DNA from 3 places in the Staphylococcus sp. 510 genome. Region 1 is predicted to be linked to each of the others. Evidence: riboswitches for the same ligand, from Rfam matches in the RefSeq annotation. Region 1 holds a riboswitch; each other region holds the start of a gene.
What was found. A riboswitch is a leader RNA that binds a small molecule or an ion and turns the genes downstream of it on or off. The one in region 1 is predicted to bind thiamine pyrophosphate.
Positions count from the first base shown of each region.

Region 2: another riboswitch for thiamine pyrophosphate. It lies ahead of tenA (thiaminase II); the one in region 1 lies ahead of AC2D8K_RS09615 (thiamine phosphate synthase).
Region 3: another riboswitch for thiamine pyrophosphate. It lies ahead of AC2D8K_RS03810 (ECF transporter S component); the one in region 1 lies ahead of AC2D8K_RS09615 (thiamine phosphate synthase).

Region 1 covers NZ_JBXVVK010000011.1:89,800-96,867, forward strand. Annotated here, with positions in the region: gene uptA (undecaprenyl phosphate transporter UptA) at 1-482, opposite strand, end outside; gene AC2D8K_RS09595 (HesA/MoeB/ThiF family protein) at 596-1,594, opposite strand; gene AC2D8K_RS09600 (thiazole synthase) at 1,594-2,361, opposite strand; gene thiS (sulfur carrier protein ThiS) at 2,363-2,563, opposite strand; gene thiO (glycine oxidase ThiO) at 2,547-3,662, opposite strand; gene AC2D8K_RS09615 (thiamine phosphate synthase) at 3,655-4,245, opposite strand; TPP riboswitch at 4,317-4,426, opposite strand; gene AC2D8K_RS09620 (pyruvate MFS transporter) at 4,824-6,098, shown strand; gene AC2D8K_RS09625 (putative quinol monooxygenase) at 6,225-6,512, shown strand; gene AC2D8K_RS09630 (FUSC family protein) at 6,718-7,068, shown strand, end outside.
Region 2 covers NZ_JBXVVK010000012.1:58,749-65,816, reverse strand. Annotated here, with positions in the region: gene yidC (membrane protein insertase YidC) at 1-450, opposite strand, end outside; gene thiE (thiamine phosphate synthase) at 539-1,180, opposite strand; gene thiM (hydroxyethylthiazole kinase) at 1,181-1,972, opposite strand; gene thiD (bifunctional hydroxymethylpyrimidine kinase/phosphomethylpyrimidine kinase) at 1,965-2,786, opposite strand; gene tenA (thiaminase II) at 2,779-3,468, opposite strand; TPP riboswitch at 3,545-3,646, opposite strand; gene AC2D8K_RS10000 (transglycosylase family protein) at 3,810-4,541, opposite strand; gene AC2D8K_RS09995 (single-stranded DNA-binding protein) at 4,957-5,334, opposite strand; gene AC2D8K_RS09990 (YwpF-like family protein) at 5,522-5,962, shown strand; gene fabZ (3-hydroxyacyl-ACP dehydratase FabZ) at 6,009-6,449, opposite strand; gene murA (UDP-N-acetylglucosamine 1-carboxyvinyltransferase) at 6,493-7,068, opposite strand, start outside.
Region 3 covers NZ_JBXVVK010000003.1:170,208-177,275, reverse strand. Annotated here, with positions in the region: gene AC2D8K_RS03830 (DUF697 domain-containing protein) at 1-466, opposite strand, end outside; gene AC2D8K_RS03825 (class I SAM-dependent rRNA methyltransferase) at 526-1,698, opposite strand; gene auxA (lipoteichoic acid stability factor AuxA) at 1,953-3,254, opposite strand; gene graF (glycopeptide resistance-associated protein GraF) at 3,408-3,542, shown strand; TPP riboswitch at 3,802-3,903, shown strand; gene AC2D8K_RS03810 (ECF transporter S component) at 3,991-4,566, shown strand; gene AC2D8K_RS03805 (ABC transporter ATP-binding protein) at 4,579-5,982, shown strand; gene AC2D8K_RS03800 (energy-coupling factor transporter transmembrane component T family protein) at 5,975-6,781, shown strand.

The DNA of each region.
Region 1 (7,068 bases):
AGGCGACCTAGTAAAATTAATGCGAAGTTCCAAATCGTTGTACCAAGAAGTGAAAGTGATGTGAACTTCACAATATTCATACGGTTGATACCTGCAGGAATAGTAATTAATACACGTAATACTGGTATAAAGCGGCAAAGTAATACTGCCCAGGCACCGTATCGTTTAAACCAGTCATTCGCACGTTTTAAATCACTACTTTTTAATTTCATCCATTTACCATGACGATCGACAAAGTGATATAGCTTTTCTTCTGAAATAAGACGACAAATATAATATAGAATTAATAATCCGATAAATGACGCAATCGTCGCAATGATTAATAACGTCCAAATGGATAGATGAGATTTAACTGATAGTAAACCAGCAAAGGTTAAAATAATTTCCGAAGGGACTACAGGTAATACATTCTCTAACAAGATGAGAATAAAGATAGCTGTGTATCCCCACTGACTAATAAAATTCGTTATAATTTGTTCCATTTATGTGAATAGACTCCTTTATGCATTGAAGCATATGACTTAAGTAATATAGTTTGGTAAAACCATTATAATAAAAATAATACGTAAATGCTTGTAAAAGGGGAGTCAATTTGTCATTTTATTGATTTTAAAAGTTGATGATAAAGTTCATGAACATCTGTCTCTTCTGTAATACCATGTACATTCATACGGCCATCTTTGAATAGTGTGAATGCCAAATCCTTGTGTTGGATTAATTTAGCAAATGGTGTGGATTTAATCATATGTCCTGGGAAATCTGATGCATAATCGAAACTGTGGGCAGGCAATCTAAATCTGACTGCATCTCCACACAATGGTTCGATTGTATGATTCAGTTTATCATTTAATACGTCATATTTTTGAAAATGACATACTGGACATTGATCATCCTTTAATTGACGTATATTTAATGATTGATGTTGAATGTTAAATGCATCTAATGTGATTAATTGTTGGGAAAACCCATATCCACTAATATAACGTATAGCTTCAGCCACTTCGTAACTTGCTACAATCGAAACGATAGGTGGCAAGACGCCATTGATAGCACAACTTTCACCAGTTTGAGGTACTTGTTGTAATAAACATTTAAGGCAAGGACCAGTAAAATCAATGCCATAAACGGTGCCTTTGCTACCGACAGCTGCACCATAAATCCAAGGAATATTTAATTTATGGCACACTTCATTAATTAAATAACGTATTTTAAAATGATCCATACCATCTAAAATAATGTCTGGTTGAAAGTCTTTAATGATATCTTCGATATTTGTAGACAACAATTCTTGGTGATAAGCCTTTAATTGTACATGTTGATTAATGTTAAAGACTTTCTGTTTAATTGCCTCAACTTTAGATGTCATATGTTGTGCATCTCGCTCATCATACAAAGTTTGGCGGTGTAAATTGGATAATTCCACAATATCCATATCAACGACTGCTAGTTGATGCGCGCCCATGCGTGCTAATTGGTCTACCATATGACTGCCTAATGCACCAGCACCAAGTATCATGATTTTGGTTTGCTCTAATTGAGCCTGTCCGGCTTCTCCAAAAGGTTGAAAGCGTGTTTGTCTTTCATAGCGTGACATTATAAGAAGCCTAAACCTTCTGTAGGACTTGATGCTTGTGCTGTATATTTAACAGGAATACGACCAGCTTCATATGACAGTCTACCTGCTTGAATTCCTAATTTCATAGCTTCGGCCATTTTAATAGGATCCTTAGCTGCAGATATAGCCGTATTTAATAGAATAGCATCTGCACCCAATTCCATCGCTTGACAGGCATCTTTGGGTGAACCAATACCGGCATCTACAATGACAGGGACGTTAGCATTTTGAATAATATAACTTAGATTAAGTGGATTATTGATCCCTCTACCTGTACCAATAGGTGACGCTAATGGCATTACCGCATGGACACCTAATGCTTCTAACTTTTTAGCTAACACAAGATCATTAGAGATATAAGGACAGACGATATACCCCTTATCTAATAGCACTTTACAAGCTTCATACGTTTCAAAGGGGTCAGGTAATAATGTTTCATCATCACCAATGACCTCGACTTTAATCATGTCGCATACACCAGCGTGGTTTGCAATTTCTGCAATACGAATGGCTTCTTCAGCGGTTTTGGCACCTGCAGTATTTGGAAATGTAATGAAATCTTTTAAGTTCACATTAGCTAGTGGATTTGGAAGGTTTTTATCGTATAAATTCATACGTCTAACTGCAAATGTTAATACGTTTGTTTCGGCTGCTTTAATTGCTTTGGATTGCGTTTCTTCATCCTCGAATTTGCCTGTACCTAATAATAATCGAGATTTTAATTCTAAATGACCTATTTTTAACATATTATCCGCCTCCTACAAATTCTAATAGTTCTAAACGATCATCTTCTCTGACCATTTGATTGTCAAAATCGTCTTGCTTAATTAAAGATTGATTATGTTCAACTACTACACGTTGAGGGTCTAATTCTAAGGATTCTAATATGCGTGTAATCGAATCTTCATGTTCAAAAGTAAATAAATCTCCGTTAATGATACACTTCATTTTGCTCACTCCTTGATAAACTAAATGCTGAATAGCCTGCTGGTTTAATTCCGGATAATAGCCAATTGGCAATATCTTGACCGATAATAGGGGATAACAGTATACCGTTTCGATAATGACCAGTGATGATAAATAAACCGTCATCAATTTGATCCATGATAGGTAATTCATGTTCTGTGTAAGGTCTTATGCCTGACCATTGTTTAAGAATATGACTATGCGATAGCTCAGGTATACGTTGTTGAGCATGTTTGAGTAGCCATGAAATACCAACCTCACTATTACCGACACTATAATTGTTGAATTCACTTGTCGCTCCAATTAAGTAGCGATGTTTTTCCTTTGGAACGATATAGCAGCCATTTGTCATGAACACAGTATGATTTAATTTAAGTGAGGGTTGTTCAACTAATAATACCTCACCTTTAACACCAATCACTTGTCTTGGTATAGCGTAATCTTTTAATAGCTGAGTAGACCAAGCACCACCTGCCACAATTACTTTTTTAGCATGAATATCGCTTTGATGAGTTGTAACTGTGTAATAACCATTATTGTGATGAATGTGTTGTACTTCTGTTTGATAATAGCGATGCACACCTCGTTGAATCACTGATTGTAATAAAGCTTTAGTATAGTGATTAGCGTTGATTTGGCCATCTTTTGGAATATATATAGCTAAGTCAGTTGGTTCAATATGACCATTTGAAAGGTTAAATAACGCATCATCTGAGAGTAGCTCAACGCTAGGATCTTTGGATCTAAGGAAGTCATATTGTTGAGTTAACCGTTCTACGTCTTTGGTTGAAGATGCCATTTTAATTAATCCAGATTGTTGAAATTCAATGTCGATGCCAGTTTCATGGTAGAGGGCATCACTTAATTCTGGGAATAAAGACCTAGAGGCTACTGCTAATTGAAATAATTCACTATCAGTTGTGAACTCATTTTGAGCGCCTAACATGCCACCAGCTTTATAAGAGGCATGCATACCGGGTATATCTCGGTCTACAATAGCAATATCTAAATGTGATTGGCTTAGTTGTCGAGCTATCGACATACCTATAACACCGGAACCAATAATAAGAACATCATGCATGAGAATGCCACTTCCTTTTTAAAGAGTTAATGTCACTAACAGTAGAGGTCATAAAAAATGAAATTGCACATAGACCATCAAATCCTGTAGGTAATTGTGAAATGGTGGACGGGGAAATTCCGCCTATAGCATAAATAGGCATATCAATCTTGAATACGTCATGAATCTCTTGATTTGTTCGTGGTGGTTCACCTGGGTGCGACGATGTAGAGAATATATGACCGAAAAAGACATAATCTAATTGATGCGCATGACATTGCTTAACCATTTCAATATTATGCGTTGACATACCGACGATTAACTCAGGATATTGTTGTTTTAATAAAAATGCGCGTTTGTCATTTTCTTTAAAATGAATACACTGCAAATTTAAAGCTTTGAGTAAGTTAAGATTACTGTGAATCATTATTTTATCTTTGGGAAATCCTACTGCAATGAGTCGTGTAATAAATCGTTGTAACGCCAAAGTAGACATAGGCGTTCTAAAGAGTAAGCCATCAATGGCCGGCTCTATAGTCATAAAATGCTTTAAATCCTGTAATGACAGTTCTTTATAATAAGTTATCGCAATAAATATATACATCACCTCAACAAAAAAAACGCTATTTCCACATAGTAGGGAAATAGCGTTAAATTGCTAATGAGTACTTTAAATTCATAGCTATGCCACTTCCCTACGCCAGTACAAACTGGATCAGGTTCTAGGAATTATAAAGTCACATCTTTACTCTCAGCCTTAAACAAAGGCACTTCCAGTGGATTTATATTTAATTGTATGGATGGAATAGCGCTTTCAATTTACATACAGTTTACTATTTTTTAGTGTCGGTATCAAACATGGCAACCATCTATAATTAGCTTTTAATGAAAAATAAGTACATGTAAATAATCAATTTAGATGAAGATGTAAATGAAATTGAATCGCTTATTTAAATAGTGAAAATTAAATGTAAGTATTGTTAATTTTTATTGAATAAATAATGAATATTTTTTAATTTTATATTGTAACCGTTTCCATTTCGTGCTATTATAATAAAAATTGTAGCGCTACAAGAATTTAATAGATGTGTGATTAGAAGTTAAACAGTCATCATTTGGAATTTCTGAAACTTAACGACAACACATAGAAATAACATATCATTATGGGAAGTAGGAAAAGAAATGGATAAAAAAAGAAGTAACGTTCGTTGGTTTTTTGCGATTGCATTCTTTCTCATTGGCGTTATAGCCTATATGGATAGATCTAATATCTCATATATTGCAGTACCAATGATGGAAGATTTACATTTAACAAAAACACAATTTGGTTTATTAGCGTCATTTTTCTCATTAGGTTATGCGTTAATGCAAGTACCTTCAGGGATGTTAGCAGAGAAATTTGGACCTCGTAAGATGATTACGATTGCTTTAGTATGGTGGAGTGCTTTCACAATTCTCACAGGTATGATTAAGCATCATGGTTTATTATATTTTGTTAGATTTTTATTTGGTGTGGGAGAAGCACCTATGTATCCGTCTAATGCAGTGTTCAATTCTTATTGGTTTGCTAAAAATGAAAAAGGAAGAGCATCAAGTGCGTTATTAGCAGGTTCATATTTTGGTCCTGTATTAGCACCGATTGTCACGATTGCAATTGTTAATGCATTTAATTGGCAAGCTGTCTTTTATATTTTTGGTGCAGTCGGCATTGTGATGGCAGTACTTTGGGCGATTATTGCTAAAGACTTACCTGAACAACACAAAATGGTCAATGAAGCCGAAAAACGATTTATTACTGAACATAGAGACATAGTAGATACTGATAAATCACTACCACCTTGGAAACGTTTCTTAACTCACTTTAGTTTTTATGCGATTGCGATTCAGTACTTTGTAGTACAATTCGTCATTACATTATTCTTAATTTGGTTACCAACATATTTAACAGAACAATACCATGTTGATTTTAAAGATATGTCAATTAGTTCATTACCATGGTTATTAATGTTCTTCTTAATTTTATCTGGTGGCGCGATTTCAGATAAGATTTTAAATACTGGTAAATCTCGTTTCGTCGCGCGTGGCGTCATTGCGATTCTTGGATTTGTAGTCTTTTCAATATCAATCTTTTTTGCAGTACATACTGAAAACTTATATGTCACTATATTCTGGTTATCTCTCGGCTTAGGTGGCGTCGGTATGTCTATGGGTATGAGTTGGGCCGCAGCGACAGACTTAGGTCGTAACTTCTCTGGTACAGTATCAGGTTGGATGAATTTATGGGGGAACATTGGTGCTTTAACAAGTCCATTTTTAGCAGGTGCATTTGTTGAACAACTTGGTTGGAGTATGACGTTCCAATTATTAATTATTCCAGCAATATTAGCGATTATCATGTGGTTCTTCGTTAAACCAGATCAACCATTAGTCATAGATGAACATCAATCAGTTAAATAGTTTGTTGGTTTTAAATCCAAGCAATAAATGAGTAAAAATAAGGTTTCAATACCTTGTGTCAAACTCATTTATTGCTTTTTATATTTTAATAAGTGCATAATTATAGTATAGGAAGGTGTGATTCGAATGATGATAATTAATGCAAAAATAAAAATATCAGAAGAAAAACGTGATGAATATTTAAAACTTATGGAACATTTAGTTTCCGAATCAAGAAAAGAGGAAGGCGTATTATTCTATAGCCATTATGAAGATGTGCAAGATAGAAATATATTTATCGTAGTTGAGAACTATGTAGATGAAGCGGCTATTAAGTCACATAATGAGTCTGAGCACTTACAAATGTTTAAAAATGAGATTGGTAACTTTGTAGTTGAAGCTCCAGTAATTGAAGTGGCTCAGCAAGTTAAATAAATATTTATATCGGTATAAAGGGAATTATTCATCAAAGTAAGAGAGAAATGTTATAATAGTTTTTGTGTTTTGATGAATTGCAAGCAATACATCCGATAAATTAACGCCATAGAGAGCGGAATAAAGCTGATTTCAAAATTGAAATGAGAACCTTTCCGTTCTCTTATTTATGTTCAAATAATAAAAATAGAAAGGAGAGCATGTTTTGAAGAGTTTCTTAAAGACAGTATTTTATTTTAATCGATCTAAGATTGATACGTTTAAAGGGATCAGACAAGGTTTACTAATGATTATACCTGCGTTATTAGGTTATTATTTTGGATTTTTCTCATTTGGTTTACTTATTGCTACTGGTACTTTAGCGCATATTTATGTTTTTAAAGGATCGCCACAATCTATGATTAGAACGGTGGTACTTTGTTCGTTAGCTTTCGCAGTTTGTATGATATTAGGGACATTGACAGCTGCCCAACCACTCATTTTTGGTATTTTACTACTAGTTGTAACGGTGGTGCCATTTTATATATTCACAGCATTAAAAATTGCTGGCCCATCA
Region 2 (7,068 bases), on a different contig from region 1:
TAACCCCATGATAATAGGCATTTGAATTAGCATCGGTAAACAACCCAACATGCTCTTCATTGGATTCATATCATATTTTTTATAAACTTCCATTAATTCTTGGTTAGCAGCCATTTTCTCTTCTTGAGTACGTGCACGTTTAACCTTTTCCTGAATACCATCTACTTCAGGTTTAGCAACTTTCATTTTTTCACGCATCATATGACTATTTTTGTAGTTTGATAACATGAATGGAAGTAACACAAGACGAATAACAAATACTAAAATGATAATAGCTAAACCATAATCATTGTGTAAAACATCGTTACCCAACCACTGTAATAAGTGTTTCATTGGATCAACGAACGTATTATAGAAAAATCCACTACGAGCTCCAGGTTTTGAATAATCACAGCCTGCTAAAAAGACCATTAAACCTAAAAACAAAGGTAGCAACGCTTTTTTCTTCATTTTTCCACCTCTATTGTAATATTCACATAGGATTTATTCTATCATACTCATACTCTAGGATAAAACAAAAAGTGGAAAAAATTAAAGATTAATTGAAATATTTCTTGAATTCATTAACAGTGTTGTCAATATTATTACTTTTGCTAATTGCTGAAATCACTGAAATGCCATCAGCACCTGCATTTGCAATGAGGGCAACATTCTCCTCATTAATACCTCCAATAGCAACCATAGGAAAATCACCCATTTTTTGTCTTAACTGTGTAATCATATCTGGACCTACTGGAGCACTAGCATCACTTTTAGATGGTGTTTCAAACATTGGTCCAACTCCGATGTAATCAACATTAGTGAGATCTGATTTTTCATACTCATTTAAATTTCCAACACTTAGACCGATAATCTTTTCTTGAAAATCATTTGCAAGAGCTCGAACATCTTCATCATCTTGACCAACATGTATACCATCAGCATTAATGCTCTTGGCTAATGAGACATCATCGTTAACAATAAATGGTACATCATATGATTGACATAGAGCTTGTAATTCTTTAGCTAATTTTTCTTTCTTCAAGCCAGTTAAAGCTTTATCACCTTTTTCTCTAAATTGAAACATCGTAATGCCAGCTTCTAAAGCTTGTGTTAGGATACCTTGAATAGTTTGGTGTTCAGGTATATCTTGGGTGCCACATATAAAATATATTTTTAAATCTGTTGCTTTAAATGACATTTATTCAACCTCTTCTTTTCTAACATATTTTTCAAAGGTTTGATAATCCAATAAATACATTTGATCTAGTAATTCTGGTAAAAATGAGCCAGGACCTTTGACATGATCTGCGTTTTCAGCAATTTCACCAGCTATATTATAAAAACTAACCGCTTCTACAAGTGTTTCTTGTTGAGGATGATTATTTCTAAATAAGAAACTAGTAATAATTCCACCTAATAGGCAACCAGCACCTGTAATTTTAGCAGACATAGGAGAACCATTTGAAAGTTGAGTCACTTTGCCATCTTGAACTACAATATCTTCTTTACCTGTGACTACAATTGCAGTGTGATATTTTTGATGAGCTTTCTTGGCAATTTCTATTGCATTTAGTGAACTATCTCCATCAGTCCCCTTCATTGTTGTATTGGTATCAATGAGTGTCAATATTTCTGAAGCGTTCCCTTTAATCACTGCAACTTTTACTTCACTTAAAAAGTTTTTACAAAAATCTTTTCTATATTGTGACGCTCCTACTGCGACAGGATCAAAAACAATTGGTGTACCAAGTTGATTTGCAATTTTACCTATCTTAATTAAATCTGCTTCATTATTATGCGTAAGCGTACCAATATTAATTAGTAATCCACTTGCAACTTGATAAAAATCTTCAGCCTCTTCTGGTGCCTCGCTCATTGCCGGACTTGCACCAATACTTAATAGACCATTTGCAGTAAAATTCTTAACTACATCGTTCGTATAACAAACAATTAAAGGATTCTCATTTCTAAGCTTTTCTAAATTATTCATCATCTAAACCTACTTTCTTTAGATACGCAAAATGATTGACTGGGCCACGACCTTTACCAATCTCAGGGGTATATTTGATACTCAAAGAAATAAATGTTTTAGCTTTTTCAACTGCTTCATAAATACTACGACCTTTAGCTAATTCAGCAGCAATGACAGCTGAAAATGTACAACCTGTTCCATGAGTATGTTTAGTATCAAATCGTTCATCTTCAAATGTGTATACGCCATCTTTTGTAAATAAAAAATCTTTAGCATTATTTAAGTCGGCAGAATGTCCACCTTTAATGATTACACCTTTGCTGCCAATGTCATTGATAAATATATCTCCTGCTTTTCGAATGTTTTCTTCAGTATCAATCTTTATACCAGTGATTTCTTCCGCTTCTGGAATATTAGGTGTAACAACATCAGCTAAAGGTAATAATGTACTTTGCAACTTTTGTTTGGTTTGATCATCCATCAACGAATCCCCACTTTTGGCTAGCATAACAGGATCAATCACGTATGGAATTGTAGGATAATCTTCTAAATAACTTTTGATTAATTGCATCGTCTCTTCTGTAGCAATCATCCCTGTCTTAATTGCATGAGGAAGTTCATCATTAAATACACTATCCAATTGTTCTTTAACCCATGATGTCTCTAGATTATGAATATGTTCTACGCCCATCGTATTTTGAGCGACAATACTCGTTATTGCTGCCATTCCATAAACGCCGCAAGAATGAAATGACTTCAAATCAGCCATTACTCCAGCACCGCCAGTTGGATCAGTACCTGCAATAGTTAAAGCAATTTTAGGTTTATTCATATTTGTCACCTCTAAAATTCCATTTTTCATCTACGTAGGCCATATTGAAAAAGTTTCTTTCATGAATAGTACTTTGTAAGAAATTCTCCTTAATCTCTTCTTTTTCTTCTGAAGTACAATTCTCTGTTAAACGATCCATTAATTCATCAAATAAATTTACTAGTGCATCCATTTCTGTACTATAAAATTCAAACCAATTAGACGTAATTGAATCTTTATTAAGTTGATTGTCTTTTATCGCTCTTTTACCAATTACCGCATATACATATGGACATGGTGCCATTGCTGCAATCGTATATGCTGCATTTTCATGTGCATAGGCATTATAGTACATATGCTTAATATAATGATCACCACTTGGTGGCCATACTTTTTCTTTAACAATCTCATGATATGGTTCATTTATGAATGAAGCTAAAATTTCATGTGCTTCTACTTCTCCTTCTAATAAAAATTCAATCTGTTCCACTAAAAATTTAACGTCATCCATATTATGCACTTTAGGAATTAATAGTGCATATAGATTAGCAAACTCTTTTAAGTAAGATGCATCTGCACGTAGATATTGTCTTACCGCTTGTTTAGATAATTCACCATGTAATAAATCTTGTATGAAACCATCATTATAAATATCCTCAATAATAGGTTCTGCTGCCACTCTTAAATCTTTAGAAAAACTCATAAAATTTCCTCCTTGAAATAAAAAAACTACTTTCCAAACTGGAAAGTAGCAAAATTAAGGCACGACCTAATACCGTTAATATGTTACACTACTTTCCTCCGTTAGTACTAACCAAATCAGGTTTTAAGGGTCTGAATTAAATTCATCTCAGCCTTTATAGGCGCCCCTAGTAGTTCTATTTTTAATCATTTTCAATTATTACAATAGCAAATGTAACACATAAATTCAATTATTAAAAAATGTATAACAATATACCTTTTAATAAACATATAACTAAGTCAAACTATTTACCAACTAAAAAAACACCCTATCTAATGATAGGATGTTTAATAAAAATTAAATTATGCAGTTACCCATTGGCTTGGGCCAGCTGTATCGTATAATTTTTGAGCTGCTGCGTCTTGAACATGTTCAGGAGCGCTAGAAGCTGGTTGACCTTTGTACTCAGCTGGAGCTACTGAATCCCATGTAGATTGTAAGAATTGATACTTACCTGAAGCACCTGTTGATGGGTTTGTAGCGTGGATGTCGCCACCTGATTCACGTTGTGCGATTTGTTTTAAGTGATCATTTACGTTTACTGATGAACCACTTGAAGCTTCACTTGAGCTTGACTCATTGTTTGAAGTAGTAGCTTCTTGTTGTGGTTGTTGAGTTTGCTCAGTTTGTGGAGCTGAAACTTGTTCAGGTTGAGCTGAGTTTGATTGTTGTTGGTTACTTACTTCTTCTGCAGAAGTTTGGTTAGTTGATGCTGAAGCTTGTTCACTTACATCTTGTTGTGGTTGAGCTTGAGTATTTGAAGCTTCATTTGATTGACCAGATTGGTGGAAATACCATGAGAAGTTTGTACCATCTGATTCAAAATGATATGTGAAACCATTATAATCGAATGTATAGTTATAAGCGCCTTCTTGGATAGGGCTTTCATTTAATGATTGATCATTTGATTGTGCTTTTTGAGCTAATTCAGCTTCGTTGATATTTGCTTCACTTGCATGTGCGTCGTGTCCAGCGTTACCTGCTACAACGCCTAATCCTACTGCTAATGATGATGCGATAATTGTCTTTTTCATTATTAAAAAATCCTCCTAAAAGTGATTTGTTTTCTTTAACTAATTTACAAATACAACTTTAACATCTATAAATACACTGCAGGTTACAGCCAAATAAAAAAGGAAGCCTTTTTTTTACGTCCTAATTACATCGTTTAGAGGTGTAATATTAATATATATACCTTTTGAAAACTGCCATGACAGTTTATAAAGGTTATATATCTGTGATATGTATGTAATAGAAATGAAATCTATCAGATAATTCTGACGCAAATATGTCATTTTTAAAGTAAAATATGGATACAAAAACGACCTTTTTCTATTTAAAAAAATTAAAAAAGGTCGCTTGAGTATAATTGAAAGATGATAATTTATATTAAGATAGGATAAAAGTATAAATAATTGGGAGTTATTGAATAATTAATGGCTGTCTAACCTATATGAAGCATTCATTTTGTGCTTCATTATATTCATTAGAGAGGATATTGGATTCTTTTGTCTTAGAGGACATAAATTTAATTGTTTCTACATAAATTTCAGTTACAAAATGTGTCTGATTATCTTTTTCATACTTACGTGATCGCATTTGGCCAGTAATACCTACTAAAGATCCTTGAGATGTAAACTTTTCAATATTCGTAGCTGTTTTCCCAAAGGCTTTGCAATATAGATAATCGCATGCGATTTCATTATTCTGATCTTTATAATTTCTTTCCGTAGCAACGCAAAATGTTGCTACTTTACTACCTTCCTCCTTTTCATAAATTTGGGCATCCTTTGTAAGTCTACCAACTAAAACTATTTTATTTAACATGTGTCACCTCCTCTTAAGTTATATAATAATCACATCTCTTTATACCGTCAAAAAGCTATTTTATCGAAAGATATAGCTATTCACCCTTCATATTTGATATATTTAAAGAAAATAATCAATATTTAAATCAGTTGATTAATAATAAATCACTTTTTGTAAATATATAAATAAATGGGATGTGGACTTTATGAAGACATTTAAAGCTGTACGTTTTCAAATTGTAAGTGAAAATGGCGGTGTAACCGAATATGAATTAGAAGATGGCGTGATTATAAATAAGGAAGGTAGTGGAACAGGATGGCTTTTAGAAATTGTCATTTCTAATGAACACTATCATACATTTAAAGATTATATGGATAGTGATCAATTGTTAGATATACGTGTGGTCATAACAAGACCTGCCAATGATCCAGCATTATTTGATGCTACTGTGAAAAGTGTAACTCAGTTTGAAAAGACTATGTCAATAGTATTCGAATGTCATATTTATACCCTTAGACAAGTCTACGCAGAAAGCTTACTAGAAGAATTAGTAGATGATGGGCTAACTGGTGAAGAACTAAAGAAAACATTTAACCGTATGATGCAATCTAAGCCTAAACTTAAAGATGAAAAATTCGAGAGGTAAATTCAAAAACCTACACTCATGTTCAAACATGAGTGTAGGTTTTGTTTTACTTAGCATCTTGAATTGCAAAAGTTAATTCACAACTACATGCTAATTGACCATCTACTGTTGCTTTAGCAGTACCTTTACCAATTGGTCCTTTAATTTTTGTTATTTCTACTTCTAACATAAGTGTATCACCAGGAGTTACTTGTCTTTTAAAACGACATTTATCTATACCTGCAAAAAGCGCAATCTTACCTTTATTTTCTTCACTATTTAACATAGCCACTGCACCAGTTTGGGCCAATGCTTCTGTAATTAATACACCAGGCATTACAGCATAATCTGGAAAATGCCCTTGGAAGAATGGTTCATTACCTGAAACTTGTTTTAATCCCACACAACGTTTACCTTCTTCGTATTCTACAACTCTATCTATCAGTAAAAATGGTTGTCTATGTGGTATGATTTGTTTGATTTGATTATAATCGAAAATTGTTTCCATGATGTTTAACCCTCCAAGTTTGAACAAAAGTTAATACTTTAAATTAATCATTAATACGTTCGATATTAGCACCTAATGATTTTAATTTACCATGTAAATCTACATAACCTCTATCTAAATGTTTTAATTCAGTAACTTGAGTTGTACCTTCAGCTACTAAACCAGCTAATATTAGTGCCGCTGCCGCTCTTAAATCAGTTGCTTTGACTTGTGCACCTTGTAAATCACTCTTACCTTCGATTTTAGCACTTCTACCTTCAACGTCGATATTAGCGTTCATTCTACGGAACTCTGCAACATGCATAAATCTGTTTTCAAAAACTGTTTCTGTAATTACTTTATGGCCATTGGCAGTTAATAATAATGCTATCATTTGAGATTGCATATCTGTAGGGAAACCAGGGTGCGGTAATGTTTTTACGTCTACAGGTTTTAAATCTCCTTCAGCAGATACACGAATACCATCTTCTTGATAATCTAATTTGACGCCCATTTCTTCTAACTTATAAACTAAGCTAGACATATGTTCTTTAATAGCACCACGAACAAAAATATCTCCTCGTGTAATTGCACCAGCGATAAGTAAAGTACCCGCTTCAATTCTATCTGGAATAATAGA
Region 3 (7,068 bases), on a different contig from region 1:
TTGATGCTGAAACTGCTTGTCCTACAAATGGGAACCATTTAGTTTGTTTAGCTGCAGTTCGTTTCGCTACATCTTTAATCACTACTTTCATAAGTGCATTGGTTAATTTTTTACCAATAAATTGACTACCTTGAATGGCTGCTGCAGACATGATTCGTTCTCTAACATCATCACTCAATGAATTGACTTGTTTATGATCTAGTCCATAAATTTTATTGACATCACTAATGATATCTCTCATTAATTTTATATCAACACCAAAGTCCAATCCAGGAATTGGTACTACACTCATTCCTGATGATAATAAAGATTTCTTTTTAACGAGATTTTCTGCTTGTGCACGTCTTTGTTGTAACTCATTTTGAGTCACAGGTAAATTACTTTTTTCTTTGATTTCTTCAATATTTAATACTTTATTACCAACTGTATTTGTAACTCTATTCGTCATTTTATTTCTAATGCTCATCTAATTCACACTCCCATGAATCTTATTTCAATAAGACTCTATACCCAGAATACAACTATTTAATGCTCAATATTAACAAAAATTGCTTTCAAATATTTTGAAGGTTTGTAATGTGGATGTGTTTTAAAATCTTTAGGTAATCCCATCACTTCTTTGATTTCATAATCAACTTCAGCTTCTTCTAGTGTTGTTTTAATAACATTTTTAAACGCTTTTAAAGAAAAGACACTCGAATTGGTACATAATAATAATGTCCCTTTTGGTGCTAATACTTCTAAGGCGCCATTAATTAATTTGTCGTAATCTTTTTGTACTGAAAATGTTTTCTTTTTATTTCGTGCAAAGCTTGGTGGATCAATGACAATTGTGTCATATTGATGCCCGTGTCGATTTGCATAATTATAAAAATCAAATGTATCCATGACATAAATATATTGTGATTTAGGATCAATGGCATTAAGCCCAAAATTCTCTTCGGTTAGTCCTCTTGAACGATTAGCTAAATCTACACTTGTCGTTGTTTTAGCCTTAGTTGCTGATACGACAGAAAAAGCGCCTGTATAGCTGAACACATTTAAAAGATGACGCCCCACTGAAAATTGATCACGTAATTTCTTTCTTACTTCTTTTTGGTCTAAGAAGATACCTGTCATTAAGCCGTCATCTAAATCCACATTATAAAACGTAAAGTTCTCTTCAATTACAATTGGAAATGTTTGTTGTTCTCCCTCAACAAAACCACCTGTGTATTCAGTATCTTTAAAACGCATTTTTTCGTATATAGACTGATATTCAAAAACAATTTTGATAGCTTCTAAAATATGATACCTAAATTTATAAATACCTTTCGAATACCATTGAATTAATAAATGGCCATCATAGTTGTCGATAGTTAAGCCGCCAACACCATCACCTTCAGCATTGAACAATCTAAAAGCATTCGTACCATCTATGTGATAGTAATATTCTCGTTCTGCTAAAGCTTTTTCAAATAATCGTTTAAAAAACGATGTGTTAATATCTTCGGATGGATCATAACTTAACACCCAACCTAAACCTTTATGCTGTCTACCTACATAAGCCGTTGCTATATATTGTTCTTTTCCATCGACTAATTTGAATAAATCACCTTCTTTTAGATGATCTTGGGCATAAATATCTTCTTCATCAATTAATGGATATTGATTTTGATATTTTGATTCTTTACCTCTATTTAAAGTTGCAATCTTCATTTATTACACTAACCTCTCTTTTATACATTTAATTTCTTCAACCGTCATATTGCTATGCTGATTCGTAAATGCATTTTACATTATATATAATTACTAATTGAATGATTCATTTATTATTTTAACAAAGAATGCTAGGATGTCCTATTTTCTAACAAAAAAGAGTGGGCTTACAATTCGATCGATTAAAGAAGGAATTGTAACCCACCCCATAACACGTGTGATTTGTTTAAATTAATTTGTTAAATGTTTTTTAATTACTCTTTTGGTTTATCTCTTAACTGTAATGAATAAGCAACAATCATTGCTAGTAACATAAGCAATAAAGTTGGCGTAATAAATACAGATAATAATAATCCGTGAACCATAATATTAATGAATTCAGTTAATAATTTAAAGAATAAGATACTTCCCATAAATAATTGTAAGAAGTAAAATTTACCTCTTAAGAAATAAGTAAGTGTTGTAGCAATATAAACTATGATAATAAATAAAAGTAACAATAATGTTACCCATTCTATCACATATTGCGTTTGTGATAATTCCCATTCTCCAGATAAGAACAATGCGTTTCTGTTGTTAAATTCTAAAAATGTAAAGAAGAAAATAACTACACCACAGAAAATTTCAACATACATTGGTTTTATCCATTTTGGCTTTCTCATCCAATGTGGAATATCATCTTCTTGGATATCAACAATATTTTTTACTTTTTCTTTAAATTTATCCCTTTTAACTCTAATTTTTTCTAAATCAACACTTCTTCTTGTTTTACGTGCATATTCTGTTGTCTTATCTTGTAGTTGTTTTAAGTGAACTTTAGTTTGATTCGAGACATTACCTTTACTTGTTCTTGATAATTCAGGTTCTTCTTCACCTAATTCTTGTTTCGTAAGCGGTAGCGCACGTCTTAAGAACAAGAAGTTCCAAATTGACATTTGTCCTAATAACCACATAATAATAAAGAATATATTAACACTTAAGATGTCAATAGATTCAATTTCATTAGCATCTATACGACCATGTAATGCAATTTGCGTAATAAGGTAACTGATACCATATGATACGATAATCCACATATAATGACTCTTTCGATTATCACTATTCAATTCATCTTTATATACAATATAACCGATATGTATGATGAACGGAATAATAAATACGATACCAAAGAACCCATATACTTGCATCATAAGAACTAGAGTAATTAAGAAATACATTATCCCTATGACTAAGAAGAAAATTGAAATATCATAATCATACTTAATTGTTCTAAATAACGTATGACCTAGTAACATTACTAAGATACCAAATAATATAATAATTATGGCACTTACAATTGGGAAACCCCCGATAAATCTACTCATCACTTTAATTATTTCAGCGAAAAATGCGTTCAGGAATTCCCATATATTATACACATGTGTATTTACCTTCTTATCTCCATTTAATTGTTTAATAAGCGGTAAGTTAATTAATATAATGAGTCCTGTGAAAAGTGAAACGATACCGATGATATAACTAAATATAATCTCGGTGTGTTTCTTAAGAAAAGACATACTATTCACCTCAAAAGTTATTATATATGAAGAACTTATTCTTGTCTTTAATAAATCATTAAATACGTCTATAGACCTAGAAAAGTTTATTATTAGCATAACTGGGTAAAAGGTGTATGTAAACAATAAAACACAATTAGGGGTGGATTTATTATGAGTAACGAAGAATTTGCAAAAAAATCAGCTGAAAAAGCCAAAGAAGCAGAAGAGAAATTAAAAGAACAAAAAGAAGAAAAAACAAATGATACAGAACAAACTAAAAAAGATATTGATGACGCATTAAATTAATTACTAATTGACTATTTAACGATTAGATCATCCAATATTCTATAATAACGATGAATTTGGGACATAAATACAAAAAATAATAGCACAAAGATGATTTGAAATTTTAAATTATCTTTGTGCTATTTTATATTTAATACTACGTATTGACTGACTTAGAGCTTTCATAAGCACACATCATATAAAAATATTAATTTATTGTATATTTTATTAACTTGACAATCCACATGAAAAATCATACATTAAAGACAAATTAAAATAATAAACGCACTAGGGGTGTTTTGAACTGAGATGAGGTTAACCCTCAAACCCTTTGAACCTGATCTAGCTAGATACTAGCGTAGGAAAGTGTAATTAACAAAGATGATAATCGTATGTTGAATCATATTCTTATGTTTTACGCACAACTTTCCTAGAGATGGTTGTGCGTTTTTTTTAGGAGGATGTTTTTATGTCAAAAGGTTTAAAGCTTTCTGAGATATTAGTAACAGTACTTATCTCTGTCATTTTTGCCATTATTTATAACTTATGGTGGCTATTTTATAATGTTGCACAAGTCGCTGGTTTACACCTTGAACAATTAACATATGGTGTATGGTTTATGGCTGCGATTGTTTGTTATTTAATTATTCCTAAGCCAGGTATCGCCTTACTTGCTGAGTTTGCTGCAGGTGCCGGTGAAACAATTGTGATGGGTAAATTTGATATACCTACAATCATCTATGCCCTACTACAAGGTTTAGCTTGTGAGATTGTCTTTGCTATATTCAAATACCAGTCTCGTTCAGTCATGGTAGCTATGCTTGCGGGATTAGTGACTGCACTTATTTCATTCCCAGTCGACTATTTTTATGGTTATTTAAATGAAGTTGCTGGATGGAACTTAATTTTATTCATTGTTTTCCGTGCGATTAGTGGCATTATCATTGCTGGTTTATTATCTTATTTATTGGTTAAAGCATTGGATCAAACTGGTGTAACTAAAGTATTCAGACCCGCTTCTAAAGATGATTACGATACATTATAAGGGGACTTAAAAGTGTTGAAAGTTACAAATTTACGTTTGAAATATCCTAATGGATATCGAAAAATTTTTGATAATCTAAATATAGAAATTAAAGATAAAGAAAAAGTACTTTTACTAGGACCGTCCGGTTCTGGTAAAAGTACACTTTTAAATGTATTAAGTGGTATTGTACCCAATTTAATAGAATTACCTATGAAATATGACGAATTGCAAATCAATCAGCATAATGGAGTTATCTTCCAAGATCCGGATTCACAATTTTGTATGCCTAAAGTTTATGAAGAACTTGCCTTTGTTTTAGAGAACAGACAAGTGCCAAGACAAGATATGGATGAAGCCATCAGCAAAGCATTAGCATCAGTAAATTTAAATGTAAACGAAAATACACAAATCAATCAATTAAGTGGCGGTATGAAGCAAAAATTAGCTATAGTTGAAACCATATTACAACAAGCAGATACGCTATTTTTAGATGAACCCACTGCAATGTTAGATGTTAATGCGACATCAGATTTATGGCAACGTTTAATCAAGCTCTGGAAAGACCAAACAGTACTTATAGTCGAACATAAGGTCGAACATATTTGGCAACATGTGGATAGAGTTTTATTAATGAACTATGAAGGACAAATTATTGCTGATGATACGCCAAATCATATTTTAAAGCATTATGAACATTTACTTAGTGAATACGGCGTGTGGCATCCAAATGCATGGCATTACGCTCCTGAGCCTAAATATATGGCTCCCTCATCTGAAGCGCCATTATTTAAATTTGAAAATGGTGCTGTTATTCGTAATAAGAAAGATTTATTCAAAGTGGATCAATTAGCTATTCATTCAGGTGAGTGGATCACGATAACTGGTCAAAATGGTACTGGTAAAACCTCATTATTAGAATCCATATTACAATTAATCAAATATAAAGGCGTAATGACATTTCAAGGTCAGGAATTGCGTAAAATTAAAGATGCTGCAAAGCACATGTATCTTGTGTATCAGAATCCAGAACTTCAATTTATCACTAACTCTGTCTATGATGAAATATTGATTCATTTTAACCATTTAGATTCATCTATTGCAGAATCTAAAACCCTCGACTTATTAGATTTACTAGACTTAACCAATGTTAAAAATCAACATCCTTACGAATTATCAATGGGTCAAAAACGTAGGTTAAGTGTAGCAACGGCATTAAGTTCAAATGCAGATATCATCCTTTTAGATGAACCAACATTTGGTTTGGATAGCCACAATACATTTCAATTAATAAAACTATTTCAAGAGAGAGTATCTAAGGGGCAAAGTATCATTATGGTTACACATGATCCAGAGATTATTAAACGCTATCCAACACGTCAATGGATAATTGAAAACCAATATTTAACAGAAATCAAAGGTGATCAACATGTTTGAACATTGGAAAATTAGACACACCTTTATGGATGACGTCAATATTATCACTAAACTCGTTTTAGGCGTTTTACTATTTTTCTTTATTATTTTTATTCATAATTTTGACTTTATGATTTACATCGTTTGTCTCATGTTTATCTTTTTACTTATGTTTAACGGAACGCAATTTAAAATTACTGGTGCTTTTATACTAGCAACCACGTTCTTTGCTCTATTGTCATCACTATTCATGATTTTATACGGTGATGGTGACCACATTTTATTTAAATTTGGCATCATTCAAATTAGTACGGAAAGTATCGTCAGAGGTATTCACCTTTCTCTTCGTACAATTACAGTGTCGATGTTTGGTATTCTTATAGCATTAACGTCACAAGTAGTCATGATTTTTTATAGTCTAATGCAACATTTAAAAGTAAAGCCTAAAGTTGCCTATGCCTTTATGGCCGCAATTAGAATGATACCGTTAATCATCAGTTCTTTAATTCAATTACGTCGTTCTTTAAAAATGAGATATCAAATGATAAACAAATCTAATTATAGAGGGTTCAAAAGACTTAAACATTTAATTATTCCGTTATTAAGTCAAAACATACGACGTGCACATCAACTATCTGTTGCAATGGAGTCTAAAGGTTTTAAAGATGGTCCTAGAACGTATTATTATCACGCACCACTCTCATACAAAGATATTATATTGATTATATGTTTATTAATTATTATCGGACTTTCTTATTATTTATCATCTACCTTGCCAATAACTGGTATCCATGATGTTCGAATAGGTAGATTAGAATAAAGTATTTTATCCATTCATTCCATATATAAATAAAAAATCCTGGGACAAAAATAATGTCTCAGGATTTAATCATATAATTATAGTAGTTGACTGTAGGCATATTCTTTTTCTCATAGAAATTAGAACGGCTTACACATGTATATCAACTTATATATTCAGATAAACTATAGGAATATACATGAGCTAAAGTCCATAATTACAACCGTCTAAGTAATGAATTATAAAGATGCTCTAATATAAAGTTTTTACAATTATAGTCAATCTTGTTGAAACAGGACAAGGAAATA